Regions from separate parts of the Brucella sp. IR073 genome, predicted to be linked through region 1. Evidence: predicted binding sites of a transcription regulator. Region 1 holds the regulator's gene; the other holds the start of a gene.

Region 1 (7,362 bases):
TCTAATTTCGGAGCGTGGCGAGAAATTCGTAGCGTTCCCTTCCAGTCATGAATTTTCTACCTATCTTCATGGAACCGACAGCTGGTTCATACGTTTGTTGCCCCGGACTGGGCGGGGTATTTCCCCACGACATGCTTGAATAACAATGGAGCTAACCCCCATGGACGACAAGCTTTTTCCCGTTCCTGTGGTCATTCGTATCGGCGAGGCTCGCAGCCGCGTCGTGGCGAGCGCCTGGGAGGCCGTGGAGTGCCTCCGCACCTATTGGCGCAATCGTGAACAGGACCGCACGTATCGGCAGGCGCTCCAGACGTGTCTCGATGCACTCGATGGGCTGAAGCCCGTCGCCAAGGCGCGCCGCGCCTTCATTCATGCGGCGACGGAAGCAGGTCTCCTGCTACAGCGCACGCCGACGCCCCACGCGGGACATGGCCGCGCCGCGCACGGCTTCTGACGGAAAGAAGCTTTCTTACTCAAAAGCCCGGAAGGCGTTACGCTTTCCGGGTTTTTTTGTGGGTGATATTGAAGTTGGCTAAGGGGCGCCTCGCGATTCCCTTAAAATAGAAAATGCAATCAAACGGCCCATTCGCCGCCGCGCATGACCGGTACGCGGCTGCCGTCCTTGGCGATGCCGTCGATATCGATCTTGTCCGAGCCAATCATCCAGTCGATGTGAATGAAGCTCTTATTGCCGCCGCGCGCGGCGATTTCATCCGCCGAGAGCGAAGCGCCGTCGACGAAACACTTCGAATAGCATTGGCCGAGCGCGATGTGGCAGGCGGCGTTCTCATCGAACAAGGTGTTGTAGAACAGGAGCCCGCTCTTGGAGATCGGAGACGAATGCGGCACCAGCGCCACCTCGCCCAGCCGCCGCGCGCCTTCATCGGTGTCGAGCACCTTGTTCAGCACCTCTTCGCCGCGGCTTGCCTTGGCCTCGACGATACGGCCTTCCTCGAAGCGCACGGAGATGTTGTCGATGAGCGTGCCCTGATGCGACAGCGGCTTAGTGCTCGTCACATAGCCTTCCACACGGCGGGCGTGGGGCGTGGTGAACACCTCCTCGGTCGGAATGTTCGGATTGCAGGTGACGCCGTTCTTGGCCATCGAGGCGCCGCCATGCCATTCATGCCCATCGGCGAGGCCGACCGTCAGATCGGTGCCCGGTCCGGTGAAATGAAGCGCGTGGAAGGCATTCTCGTTGAGCCAGGCGCTGCGGCGGCGCAGCGCGGCGTTGTGCTCCGCCCAGGCGGCAACCGGATCTTCTACATCGACGCGCGAGGCGGCGAAGATGGCTTCGGCAAGCTTTGCGGTGGCAACGTCTTCCGGATCGTCCGGGAAGACCTGCTTCGCCCAGGACGGGTTGGGATAGGAAACGATGTTCCAGTTGATGTCGAAATTGGCGATCTTTTCGAGCGCCGGCTGATAGGCGACGGAATTGGCCTTGTTGGCGCGGGCAACCTTCGCCGGATCTTGGCCAGAGAGAAGCAGCGGATTGTCGCCGGCGATGGCAAGACGCGCCGCGCCGTTGGCATAGGCCTTGGCCATGCCCTCATAGAGCCAGCCGGAGGCGCGGTCGAAGCTCTCGTCGGGGGCGAAGCGATAGCGCGCCAGCGTCACCTCTTCATCGCCGAAGAAAGGCGTCACCAGTCCGGCGCCTGCCTTATAGGCGTGCTCGGCGATGCGGCGCACCAGCGGCAGGGCGGCGACAGGCGCGGTGATGACCAGATCCTGCCCCTGCTGGAGCTGCAGGCCGACCTTGACGGCCACCTCCGCCAGACGGTCGAGCTTGACGGGATCGATGATTGCATCGCGGGAATGTATGGTCATGGCGCATCCGATCATTGAAATGGACGAAAGGCTTTCTTCATACTCCCGCAGACCGAAGCTGGCTACCCTCTCGCGCCAGTAGCCATCGCACCGCGCCCTCTGCTATAGTCGGCAGCGGATCAGGAAAGACCGACCCATGAAGAAACTTGCGTTCTGTGGTATCCTTCTCACCGCCGCGCTTACCGGATGCACGACGATGACGCCCGAGGAGCGGCGCGCCGCCGACATCCAGACCTGCCGCGCCTATGGCTTCCGGCCCAATACCGACGCGCTCGCCAACTGCCTGCTGCAACTCGATCTCGACCGGCGGGCAGCCCGCCGCGCGGCCTTCGACGAACCGTTCTACCGGCCGTTCGGGCCGCCGATGGTGATCTATCAGCCGTTTCCGGTGCGGGTGAGACCGCGGTAACAATCATATGTTGGCGGACAGCGCTTCCAACAAGAAGCAAATTGCTTCGGCGATTCCGTGCGCCGATATTATCCTACTGAAACGCCGGCTCAGGCCTGTCCTGTTTAAGCAGCAACTCACCGATCGCGTCGATGGGCTTGCGGCCTGAATCATAGCCCAGTTCGATTTGCGTGGAGGTCGTGGTGGTTCCCATGCGCACCGGGGCGGGGCCGGTCTGCCAGGCGACCGTCTCGACCCGTGCCGTCGGGGCGCGCGTCACGCGATCCCCCTTGGCGCGGGGGCCGAAGCCCTGGTCAGACGCAATGCTGGCGACCATCGTCCGGTCGACGGGCGAGGCCGTAGGAATCGGCACCGCACGCTCGTGGCCCAAGGCGGGCATTGCCGGCTTCAGCACATCGGCGGCGGCGATGAGGCGCGGGGTCTCGAGGATCGGCGTTTCGAGCGAGCCGTCGCGGCGGCGCTTCTCATAGAAGGCATTGCCGCCCGCCACCAGTACATAGTGCATGTTGCGATAGGGGAATTTCAGCCCGGCCGTGTGGAAGAACATGGCCTGCTTCACCTTGGGGTGCCGCTCGCCGCGCAGCACCGCATCCGCGGCTTCATCGAGTTCCGGGAGCGATTTCATCGGGCGGGAGAGCACGCCGGGCGCAAACTGGTTCTTCTGGCCGACGACGCCGCAGATCGTGTCCGGATATCTGCCGGAGGCCAGGCGGTTCATCACCACCGTTCCGACCGCGAGAAAGCCATCCTCGCTGGAGCGGTTCGATTCGAAATACATTGCCCGCTTGAGGCATTCCCTGTCTTTGGCGGTATAGGCGTAGGTTTTCTTGCCGCCAGCCGTATAGCCATAGCCCGACGCACTCGACTGCGAGACGGTTCCCTTGGCCGATTGGCCGGATCCGCTGCCCTTCGACGTCGTGCATCCCGTCATGACGACAGGCGCGATAATCGCACCGGCCACGGCCAGGATTTTCCAGTTTTCAGCGCTCTTCAAAAGCTCAGTCTCATGCTTGGACACCTCAACGAAGGCAGCCATGAGGACGCATGTTTTAGGCCAAAGAATGGCAACGAAGAAAAACGGCGGGATAAACATAATATCCTGCCGTTTTCCTAACTATTTCTTAATAATACTTACCAGTATAGTAATATTTACTTTTTATAAATCTTTCACTTTATTGGCGCTTTGCCACAATATTATCTACCCGAACGAGTAGCCGGCGCCCCGAACCGTGCGAATCGGATCGACGGCACGACCCGTATTGATGGCCTTGCGCAAACGCCCGACATGAACGTCCACCGTGCGGTCATCGACATAGATATCCGGCCCCCAGACACCGTCCAGCAACTGGCTGCGCGAAAAGACGCGGCCCGGCGACATCATGAAATATTCGAGCAGGCGAAATTCCGTGGGCCCTAAGCGGATTTCCCGGTCCTTGCGGTAGACGCGGTGCTGCTCGCGGTCGAGCACGAGGTCACCCACTTTCAGCACGTGGGAAAGCAGGCTCGGCTTGGCGCGGCGCAGCATCGCCTTGACGCGGGCGAGCAGTTCCGGGGTCGAGAAGGGCTTCACGACATAATCGTCCGCACCGACGCCAAGGCCTCGCACCCGCTCGCTCTCTTCGCCGCGCGCGGTCAGCATGATGATCGGCAGGCGCTCCGTTTCCACCCGCTGGCGCAGGCGGCGGCAAAGCTCGATGCCGGAGACGCCGGGCAGCATCCAGTCGAGGATCAGGAGATCAGGCACATTCTCGCGCAAGGCGATTTCCGCCTCGTCCCCGCGCAGGATAGTATCGACCAGATAGCCTTCCGCCTCGAGATTGTAACGCAGGAGGACGCTCAGCGCCTCCTCGTCTTCGACAACCGCGACTTTGGGTGCATGGGCCATTTCAGCAGTTCCTCATTAGAATATGCTTGTCGAAGCGGATATGCCGGCCCCCAAGGCATCCCCGCCACCCCCACCGGGCAGGGCTCGCACCCTCCTTCCCCCTTGCGGGGAGGGAGGGTGCGAGCTGGTTAAGCCCGCTTCGCCTCGTCCACGACGATGCCGTGGCTCAGATCTTCCTTCGGGCGATCGGGCGGCATCTGCTGGCCGGTGACGATGTAATAGACCGTCTCGGCGATATTGGTCGCATGGTCGCCGATGCGCTCGATGTTCTTGGCGCAGAAGAGAAGATGCGTGCAGGCCGAGATGTTGCGCGGGTCTTCCATCATATAGGTCAAGAGCTCGCGGAACAGCGAGGTGTACATGGCATCGATCTCGTCGTCGCGGTCGCGCACGATGTTGATCTGGGCGACCGAGCGCGATGCAAAGGCGTCGAGCACTTCCTTCAGCTGCGTCAGCGCCAGTTCGGCCAGCGTCTGCAGGCCGCGATAGACCTTGATCGGCTGGCGGGTATCCGACACGGCGGCGACGCGCTTGGCAATGTTCTTGCCGAGGTCGCCGACGCGCTCCAGATCGGAGGAGATGCGGATGGCGCCGATGATCTCGCGCAGGTCCGAGGCCATGGGCTGGCGCTTGGCGATGATGGTGACGGCGCGGTCGTCGATCTCGCGCTCGCTGGCGTCAAGGATCAGGTCATCGGAGATGACGCGCTGCGCGAGCGCGTTGTCGGCATTGACGATGGCCTCGACCGATTGCTCGACCATGCGCTCGGCATGGCCGCCCATCTCGGCGATCTTGTGCGCCAGGAACTTCAACTCCTCATCATAGGAGCGGACTGTGTGCTGGGATGGCATTTCGTTTGTCCTCAATTTCTTCCAGACCAGCCCGTCAGCCGAAGCGTCCGGTGATGTAATCCTGGGTGCGTTTTTCCTTGGGCGTCGTGAACATCATCTCGGTGTCGCCGACCTCGACCAGATTGCCCAGGTGGAACATGGCGGTGCGCTGCGACACGCGAGCCGCCTGCTGCATCGAGTGCGTCACGATGACGATGGTGTAGTTCTGGCGCAGCTCGTCGATCAGCTCTTCCACCTTGGCGGTGGCGATGGGGTCGAGCGCGGAGCAAGGCTCGTCCATCAAAATCACTTCCGGGCTCACCGCAATGGCACGGGCGATGCAGAGGCGCTGCTGCTGGCCCCCGGAAAGGCCGGTGCCGGCATCATGCAGACGATCCTTCACCTCTTCGAACAGGCTGGCGCGGCGCAGGCTGCTCTCCACGATTTCATCCAGCTCGTGACGGTTCTTGGCGAGGCCATGAATGCGCGGGCCGTAGGCAACATTCTCATAGATCGACTTGGGGAAAGGATTGGGCTTCTGGAAGACCATCCCCACACGCGCCCGAAGCTCGACGACGTCGATCTTCGGATCGTAGATATCCTCGCCGTCGAGGGTGATGTTGCCGGTCACGCGGCAGCCCTCGACCGTATCGTTCATGCGGTTGAGCGAGCGCAGGAAGGTGGACTTGCCGCAGCCGGAGGGGCCGATCAGCGCCGTCACCATCTTCTCGGGAATGTCGAGATCGACGTCGAACAGCGCTTGTTTCGCGCCGTAGAAGACGGAAACCTTCTCGCCCTTCATTTTGTTCTTGGCGGTGACAGCGTTCATCTTCTCCCCCACTGCTTTTTCGAGAGATCGTTCGGTCATCAGGTTCATTTCTTCACATCTCCCGGTTTACCAGCGGCGCTCGAAACGGCGGCGCAGGATGATGGCACCAATATTCATGACCGCGAGGAACAGGAGCAGCACGATGATAGCGCCGGACGTGCGCTCGACAAAGGCACGCTCCGCCTCATTGGCCCACATATAAATCTGCACCGGCAGCGCGGTCGAGGGATCGAGCGGCGTAGTCGGATAGCCGACGACGAAAGCGACCATGCCGATGAGCAGCAGCGGCGCGGTTTCGCCCAGCGCATGGGCAAGGCCGATGATGGTGCCGGTCATGATGCCGGGCGCGGCGAGCGGCAGCACATGATGGAAAACCGTCTGCGTCTTCGACGCGCCGAGACCCAGCGCCGCGGCGCGGATTGAGGGCGGCACAGCGCGCAGCGCAGCGCGGGTGGCGATGATGATCGTCGGCAGGGTCATCAGCGTCAGCACCAGGCCGCCGACCAGCGAGGCCGAGCGGGGCAGGCCGAAGAAATTGATGAACACGGCGAGCCCCAGGAGGCCGTAGACGATGGAAGGCACGGCCGCCAGATTGTTGATATTGACCTCGATGAGATCCGTCAGGCGGCTCTTCTTGGCATATTCTTCCAGATAGATGGAGGCGGCGACGCCGATGGGCAGGGACAGTGCCAGCACGATCAGCATCATATAGAGCGAGCCGATGAGCGCCACGCCGAGGCCGGCGGTTTCGGGGCGGCTCGACGCGCCGAAGGTGAAGAGGCCGGTGTTGAACTCCTCCTTCATCAGACCTTCGCCGGTGAGCGTCTTCATCCAGCCGACCTGACGGTCGGAGACCTTGCGATTGGCCTCGTCCACGGAGAGGTCGATCTGGCCCTTGAAGGCGGAGTCGATGTCGCCGGCGGCGAGCACGGGAATGGTCTGCGTCGTGCCGATCAGCGAGGGATTGGCGGTGACCATCTCGCGCAATTGGTTGCGGACGCCATCCGAGAAGAACTTGGTGATGTCGCGCATCGCCGGACGGTCGGATGGGGAAACGCCCAGTTTCTCCGCGAGGGCGTTGCGCACCACGAGCGGATAATTGGCCGTCATCAGCACTTCCGGATTGGTGGCGCGCTGATTTTGCGGGTCGATGATCTTCTCGTCCAGCTTTACCGGCAGCTCGATGGTCGTCTGCCAAAAGGCGGTGTAGCCATTGGAGATGACCGAGAAGAGCAGCGCGAACAGGAAGAAGATGCCGATGGCAATGGCGGCGATGCCGTAGAAACGGAACCGGCGTTCCGCCGCGTAGCGGCGCTTCAGGCCGATGTCGCGCCGCACCGGACGGCTTGTCGCGACCGCCATGTTCGAATTGAGCGTTGCGTCAGTCATTCGTACTGCTCCCGGTACTTGCGCACGATATAGAGGGCGAACACGTTCATCGCGAGGGTGAGGAAGAAAAGCGTGATGCCGAGCGCGAAGGCGACCAGCGTCTGCGGCGAGTTGAATTCGAGGTCGCCGGTCAGCTGGTTTACGATCTTGACCGTGATGGTGGTCATCGCATCGAACGGGTTGATGTTGATCC
Region 2 (7,362 bases), on a different contig from region 1:
ACGGACCGCACCGCCTGCTTGACCGTGGCGCAGGGCGGCGCGCATCCGGAAGGCTGGTCCGGCGCCTGCTGGGCCTTCGTCAACGCCAAATTCGAGCAGTTCATCTACGGGCGCTATCCGATCGACCAGCGCTGGCGGGTCGATATCGTGGCGGCGCTCTTCGTGGCGCTGCTGGTGCCGCTCATCATCCCGCGCGCGCCCTATAAGAAGGCGAACGCGCTGCTGTTCTTCATCGCCTTCCCGATTGTCGCCTTTTTCCTCCTGGTCGGCGGCTCGTTCGGCTTGAGCCATGTCGAAACCCCGCTTTGGGGCGGCCTCCTGGTGACGCTGGTGCTGGCCTTTGTCGGCATCATCGTTTCGCTGCCGCTCGGCGTCATCCTGGCATTGGGCCGGCGGTCGAAACTGCCCGTCATCCGGCTGCTTTCCATCATCTTCATCGAGACGGTGCGCGGCGTACCGCTGGTGACCGTGCTGTTCATGGCCAGCGTCATGCTGCCGCTCTTCCTGCCGCCCGGCGTCACCTTCGACAAGTTGCTGCGCGCGCTCATCGGCGTCGCGCTGTTCGAGGCCGCCTATCTGGCGGAGGTGGTGCGCGGCGGCCTGCAGGCCATCCCGAAAGGGCAGTTCGAAGGTGCGGATTCGCTGGGCTTGAGTTACTGGCAGAAGATGCGGCTGATCATCCTGCCGCAGGCGCTGAAGCTGGTCATCCCCGGCATCGTCAACACCTTCATCAGCCTCTTCAAGGATACCAGCCTCGTCTATATCATCGGCATGTTCGACCTGCTCGGCATCGTCCGGCAGAACTTCGCCGATACGAACTGGTCATCGCCGCAGACGCCGGCAACGGGGCTGATCTTCGCCGCCTTCGTCTTCTGGATTTTCTGTTTCGCGATGTCGCGCTATTCCATCTTTATGGAGCGTCGGCTGAACACAGGTCACAGAGCATGATCTCAGACTCGGGCAAGATCATGCAGCTAACAAAATGAGATAAGGGAACTCACCCATGAGCACACAACACAGCATCGTCGATCCGGCCGAGATCCAGGCGGATCGCTCCAAGATGACGGTTTCTTCCACCGACGTGGCCGTCGAGATCGTCAACATGCACAAATGGTATGGCGATTTCCATGTGCTGCGCGACATCAATTTGAAGGTCATGCGCGGCGAGCGTATCGTGGTCGCCGGGCCGTCCGGATCGGGCAAGTCCACCATGATCCGCTGCATCAACCGGCTGGAAGAGCACCAGAAGGGCAAGATCATCGTCGACGGCAAGGAGCTGACCAACGATTTGAAGAAGATCGACGAGGTGCGCCGCGAGGTCGGCATGGTCTTCCAGCACTTCAACCTCTTCCCGCATCTGACGATCCTGGAGAATTGCACGCTCGCGCCGATCTGGGTGCGCAAGATGCCGAAAAAGAAGGCGGAAGAGATCGCCATGCACTATCTGGAGCGGGTGAAAATCCCCGAGCAGGCGAACAAATATCCCGGCCAGCTCTCCGGCGGCCAGCAGCAGCGCGTGGCCATCGCCCGCTCGCTCTGCATGAACCCTCGCATCATGCTATTCGACGAGCCGACCTCGGCGCTCGACCCTGAAATGATCAAGGAAGTGCTCGACACCATGGTCTCGCTCGCTGAGGAAGGCATGACCATGGTCTGCGTCACCCACGAAATGGGCTTCGCCCGCCAGGTCGCCAACCGCGTCATCTTCATGGATCAGGGCCAGATCGTCGAGCAGAACTCACCGAAGGAATTCTTCGACAACCCGCAGCACGAGCGGACGAAGCTGTTCCTGAGCCAGATTTTGCATTGAGGATTGCGTACAAATAGAAAATGCCGGCGGGACAGTGGAGGTGTCCCGCCGGCGTTTTCATCTTAAATCGGCAGCGCTGCTCTATAGCCCAAACCCCGTCCCGTCATACCCATAAAGCCAGTCCAGATCGTCCAGAAACCGCTCCGGCGGCCGTGCGCGAAACAGCATATTCCGCCCCAGCGCCAAGGGCCCGGCCGCGTGATAGGCGAAACGGTTCAGTGACCCGCGCCGCGCCACCTTTGCGATGCGGGCCGTGCGCTCTTCGTTGAACCGGGCGAGCGCCGCGGGCCATTCGGCTTCCTCACCGGACAAGGCCGCCGCGAGCGCGCAGGCATCTTCGATCGCCATCGCCGCGCCTTGCGCTGCAAAGGGCGTCATCGCATGGGCGGCGTCGCCGAGAAGGACCGTGCGTGCGCTCAGGATGAAGCGGGGGGAGGGCATCTGGAACAGCGGCCAGAAGGTCCATTGCTCCGCCGCCGCGCGGATGACAGCGTGGATCGCCGGATGCCAGCCGGAAAAGGCCGCTTGCAGCGCGATGCTGTCGCCCTTCGACGACCATTCCCGCCCAGGATCGCGTCCCCTGGTGATGGCGACGAAATTGAACGCTTTCCCGGCCTTGACCGGATAGGCGATGAAATGCACGCCCCGGCCGAGCCATGCCGACACGCTGTTCCGCTCGCCAAGCGTTGTCATGAAGATGTCGGGTACAGACCCGGCGGCGAGGCTCGCACGCCAGGCGATGTGTCCGGTGAACTGCGCGCCATCTTGAGCGGAGACGGCGCGGCGCATCGACCACACCCCGTCGCAGCCTATGAGCAGCGCGCCTTGGTGCTCCTCGATTCGGTCTCCGGCATCGATCTGTGCCGTCACGCCGCTTTCGTTCACGCTATGGGAAATGACATTGGCGCCCAGCTTGAGGGTGATGGCGGGGTGCTTTTCCGCCGCCCGGACCAGCGCCGCCTGCAGATCGGCGCGGTGGCAGACGATATAGGGCGCGTTCCAGCGCGCTTCCGCTACCGGCCCCAGCCCCATGCGGGTCAGGGTTTTGCCGTTCGCACCATTCTTGAGATAAAGCGCATCCGGCGCCACCGCCTGCGGTAAGAGCCGGTCCATGACCCCGAGCCGGTCGAGCAGCCGCGTGGCGTTAGGGGCAAGCTGCAATCCCGCGCCGACCTCGGAGAGCTTGGGCGTCCTGTCGAAAATGCTGACGCTGAACCCCCTCGCCGCCAGCGCCAGCGCCGCGGTCAGCCCCGCAATGCCTGCACCGGAAATAATGATGTGTTTGGCGGCGGGTGTCATGCTCATGGAGCGGCGGTGGCTGGCGCTAGCGTCTCCATCTCAACGGGAAATGGCTCAAACGTTCGTCAGAACGTAGAGACAGCCCTCAGGCCTCGTCTCCGTGGCGTGGAGGGCCGCGTTATATTTATAATGCGTCGAGCAATAGGGGCACACGGTTTCGTCGCTATCGCCCATGTCGAGATAGACATGAGGGTGGTCGAAGGGCGGATTGGCGCCGACGCACATGAACTCGTGCACACCGATTTCGATGGCGCGATGGCCGGCATCGTTTTGGAAATGAGGAATGGCATGATCGGACATGGGCAGGCTCCGGCATTAACCGAGGACGATCCCGCCAAGCCCTGAGCTTTCGGGATCACGGGACAATCGCGCCACCTGTTACCGTGGACGATCTGTTTTCGAAAGCGGTTTGGATCAAATCGGCGGATATTTCAAGCCGAATTCCAGTCGAGCACATGGCGGAGGGGCGGCGTGCGCAGCGGCTGGGTGATGCCGACGATGAGGATGCCGCCGAAGAGACAGGCGCGCGTTTACCGGGCATTCGCCCTCCCATGCTATCATACTGTCATAATAGTTTCATAGGTTTCGTGCTTGTGCGGGCTGTTCCGGACGGCAACGGAGAGTGGGTGAGATGAACGAAGTGAACACGACCATCGTTGAAGAAGCCGCGACGCGGATCGAAGCGGAGGCGGCAGCTGCGCCGGGCGAATTGTCGCTCCTGGAAAGCCCGGACCGCTTCGTCAATCGCGAATTCTCCTGGCTGCAGTTCAATCGCCGTGTGCTGGAGGAAGCCCGCAATGAGAAGCAGCCGCTCCTGGAGCGCGTGCGCTTTCTCTCCATTTCCGCGACCAATCTCGACGAGTTCTTCATGGTGCGCATTGCCGGCCTTGCCGGGCAGGTGCGCGCTGGCATCGCCACGCGCAGCGCCGATGGCCGCACGCCGCAGGAGCAGCTTGATTTCGTCCTCGAGGAAGTGGGCAAGCTGCAGGCGGCCCAGCAGGAGGACCTCCATGTGCTCCTCGGCGAGCTTGCCAAGGAAAAGATCGAGATTGTCAAGCCGGACGCGCTGACTGACAGCGAGAAGAGCTGGCTGGAGGGCCATTTCCTCGAAACCATCTTCCCCGTGCTGACGCCGCTTTCCATCGACCCGGCGCACCCGTTCCCGTTCATCCCGAATCTCGGCTTCTCCATCGCGCTGCAGCTTGCGCGCCGCGCCGATAATCATCCCATGACCGCGCTCCTGCGTCTGCCCACGGCGCTCAAGCGCTTCATCCAGCTTCCCGCTGACAACGGCAATTTCCGCTTCATCTCACTCGAAAATGCGGTCAGCCTGTTCATCGGCAAGCTTTTCCCCGGCTATGAGGTGAAGGGCGCCGGTACCTTCCGCATCATCAGGGACAGCGATATCGAAGTGGAGGAAGAGGCGGAAGACCTTGTGCGCCTGTTCGAGAGCGCCCTGAAGCGCCGCCGCCGCGGCCAGGTCATCCGCATCGAGTTCGATAAGGAGATGCCGGAGGGACTGCGCCTCTTCGTCGCCACCGAGCTTGGCGTGCCTGATAACCGCATCAGCGTGCTCAACGGCCTTCTGGCGCTCAACATGATCTCCGAGATCGTTGCCATCCCACGCGCGGATCTGAAATTCGTGCCCTATAACCCGCGATTTCCCGAACGTATTCGCGAGCATGGCGGCGATTGCTTCGCGGCTATCCGGGAAAAGGACATCGTCGTCCACCACCCCTACGAATCGTTCGACGTCGTGGTTCAGTTCCTGCGTCAGGCAGCTCAGGACCCGGATGTGCTGGCGATCAAGCAGACGCTCTACCGAACCTCCAACGACAGCCCCATCGTCCGGGCGTTGGTGGACGCGGCGGAAGCGGGGAAATCCGTGACGGCGCTGGTGGAATTGAAGGCCCGCTTCGACGAGGAAGCCAATATCCGCTGGGCACGCGACCTGGAGCGCGCCGGCGTGCAGGTCGTCTTCGGCTTCATCGAGCTGAAGACCCACGCCAAGATGTCGCTGGTGGTCCGCCGCGAGGATGCGCGCCTGCGAACCTATGTCCATCTCGGCACCGGCAATTATCATCCCATCACCGCGCGCATCTATACCGACCTGTCCTTCTTCACGTCGGACCCGGTCATCGCTCGCGATGTATCGCATATCTTCAATTTCATCACCGGCTATGCCCAGCCGGCAGAGGAGATGAGCCTTGCCGTTTCGCCGCTGACGCTGCGCGACCGCATCCTGAAGCATATCGACGACGAAATCGCTCATGCCAAGGCCGGGCGTCCCGCCGCCATCTGGATGAAGATGAATTCGCTGGTCGATCCGCAGATCATCGACGCGCTCTACCGTGCCAGCATGGGCGGGGTGGAGATCGACCTGGTGGTGCGCGGTATATGCTGCCTGCGGCCCAACGTGCCGGGCCTTTCCGAGAATATCCGTGCCAAGTCCATCGTCGGGCGGTTCCTGGAGCACAGCCGTATCTTCTGCTTCGGCAACGGCCATGGCCTGCCCTCGGAAAAGGCGCTGGTCTATATCGGTTCCGCTGACATGATGCCGCGCAATCTCGACCGCCGCGTGGAAACGCTGGTGCCGATCACCAACGCCACAGTGCATCAGCAGGTGCTTTCGCAGATCATGCTTGCCAACATCATTGACAATCAGCAGAGCTACGAACTACTTGCCGATGGTACCTCTCGCCGGATAAAACCCGCCGAGGGAGAAGAAGCCTTCAACGCGCAGGAATACTTCATGACCAATCCCAGCCTGTCAGGGCGTGGCAAATCGCTGAAATCCTCGGCGCCGCGCCTTATTGCCCATCGCAAGCGCGCCCGCGCCGAGAGAAACCGCAGCGCATGAGTTTGCCCCAGGGTCAGGGGACGGTGGCGCAGGGGCGCCTGAAAGGGCGCCAGCCGGTCGCGGTCATCGATATCGGATCGAACTCGGTCCGCCTCGTCGTTTATGAAGGCATCGTCCGCTCCCCGACGGTGCTTTTCAACGAGAAAATTCTGTGCGGGCTTGGCAAGGGGCTGGCAAAGACCGGTCGCCTCAATGAAAAATCCGTGGAGAGCGCCTTGAGCGCCCTGCGCCGCTTCCGCGCATTGGCCGAGCAGGCCGGCGCGACGTCTATTCACGCCCTCGCCACCGCCGCCGCGCGCGAGGCGGAAAACGGTTCCGCCTTCATCGCGGAGGCAGAAGCCGTGCTGCGCGCGCCCATCCAGGTGCTCTCGGGCAAGGAAGAAGCCTATTATTCGGCGCTCGGCGTCATCTCCGGCTTCCACGATCCCGATGGCATCGCCGGTGATCTCGGCGGCGGCAGCCTCGAGCTGGTTGACGTGCGCGGCCATGCCATCGGCGACGGCATCACGCTGCCGCTGGGCGGCCTGCGCCTTCAGGATCTCTCAAACGGCAAGCTCACGGATGCGGTACAGATCGCCCGAACGGAGCTTGACCGGGCGACCCTATTGAAGGAAGGGGAGGGTCGCATCTTCTATGCGGTGGGCGGCACTTGGCGAAACCTCGCCAAGCTGCACATGAATGTAAAGCACTACCCCCTCCACATCATGCATGCTTATGAGATAGACCCGAAGGAGGCGCAGAGCTTCCTGATTCGCGTCGCCAAGGGCGATGTCGATCATATGCGCGGCATCGACGCGGTGTCGAAGAACCGCCGCCAATTGCTCTCCTATGGCGCGATCGTTCTGCTCGAAACCATCCGCCGCATGAAGCCTTCGAAGATCGTCTTCTCGGCGCTGGGCGTGCGCGAGGGTTATCTTTATTCGCTCCTGTCGAAAAAGGAACAACGTTCCGATCCGCTGCTGGCGGCGGCGGAGGAAACGGCCATCCTGCGCGCCCGTTCGCCGCGCCATGCGCATGAACTGGCGGACTGGACGGAAAAAGCCTTCGCCGCGCTGGGCTATGACGAGACGGAGGACGAGGCCCGCTATCGCCGTGCCGCCTGCCTGCTCGCGGACATCAGCTGGCGCGCGCATCCGGACTATCGAGGCTCGCAGGCATTGAACCTCATCGCCCACGGCTCCTTCGGCGGCATCGATCATGCAGGCCGCTCCTATATGGCGCTCGCCAATTATTTCCGCCATGAGGGCGTGGTGGACGACGCCGTCGCCCCTGAGATCGTCAAGCTCGCCACCCCGCGCCTGCGCGAACGCGCCAAGCTTCTGGGTGCCCTCCTGCGCGTCGTCTATCTCCTCTCCGCCTCCATGCCCGCCATCATTCCCCGCCTCGAATGGCG

What was found. Region 1 encodes PhoB, which activates phosphate uptake and scavenging genes when phosphate is short. Its sites were predicted from a motif close to TGTCATNNANCTGTCAT; they were not measured.
Positions count from the first base shown of each region.
Region 2: the regulator PhoB is predicted to act here: its motif matches at 3,673-3,689, upstream of ACOWVG_RS03305 (RNA degradosome polyphosphate kinase).

Region 1 is NZ_JBAKHD010000002.1:284,615-291,976, forward strand. Features, by position in the region: gene ACOWVG_RS05125 (DUF982 domain-containing protein) at 161-454, shown strand; gene ACOWVG_RS05130 (aminopeptidase) at 574-1,827, opposite strand; gene ACOWVG_RS05135 (hypothetical protein) at 1,964-2,236, shown strand; gene ACOWVG_RS05140 (cell wall hydrolase) at 2,310-3,272, opposite strand; gene phoB (phosphate regulon transcriptional regulator PhoB) at 3,435-4,121, opposite strand; gene phoU (phosphate signaling complex protein PhoU) at 4,250-4,972, opposite strand; gene pstB (phosphate ABC transporter ATP-binding protein PstB) at 5,007-5,780, opposite strand; gene pstA (phosphate ABC transporter permease PstA) at 5,847-7,169, opposite strand; gene pstC (phosphate ABC transporter permease subunit PstC) at 7,166-7,362, opposite strand, start outside.
Region 2 is NZ_JBAKHD010000001.1:661,848-669,209, forward strand. Features, by position in the region: gene ACOWVG_RS03285 (amino acid ABC transporter permease) at 1-948, shown strand, start outside; gene ACOWVG_RS03290 (amino acid ABC transporter ATP-binding protein) at 1,004-1,810, shown strand; gene ACOWVG_RS03295 (FAD-dependent monooxygenase) at 1,892-3,115, opposite strand; gene ACOWVG_RS03300 (zinc-finger domain-containing protein) at 3,164-3,409, opposite strand; gene ACOWVG_RS03305 (RNA degradosome polyphosphate kinase) at 3,786-5,969, shown strand; gene ppx (exopolyphosphatase) at 5,966-7,362, shown strand, end outside.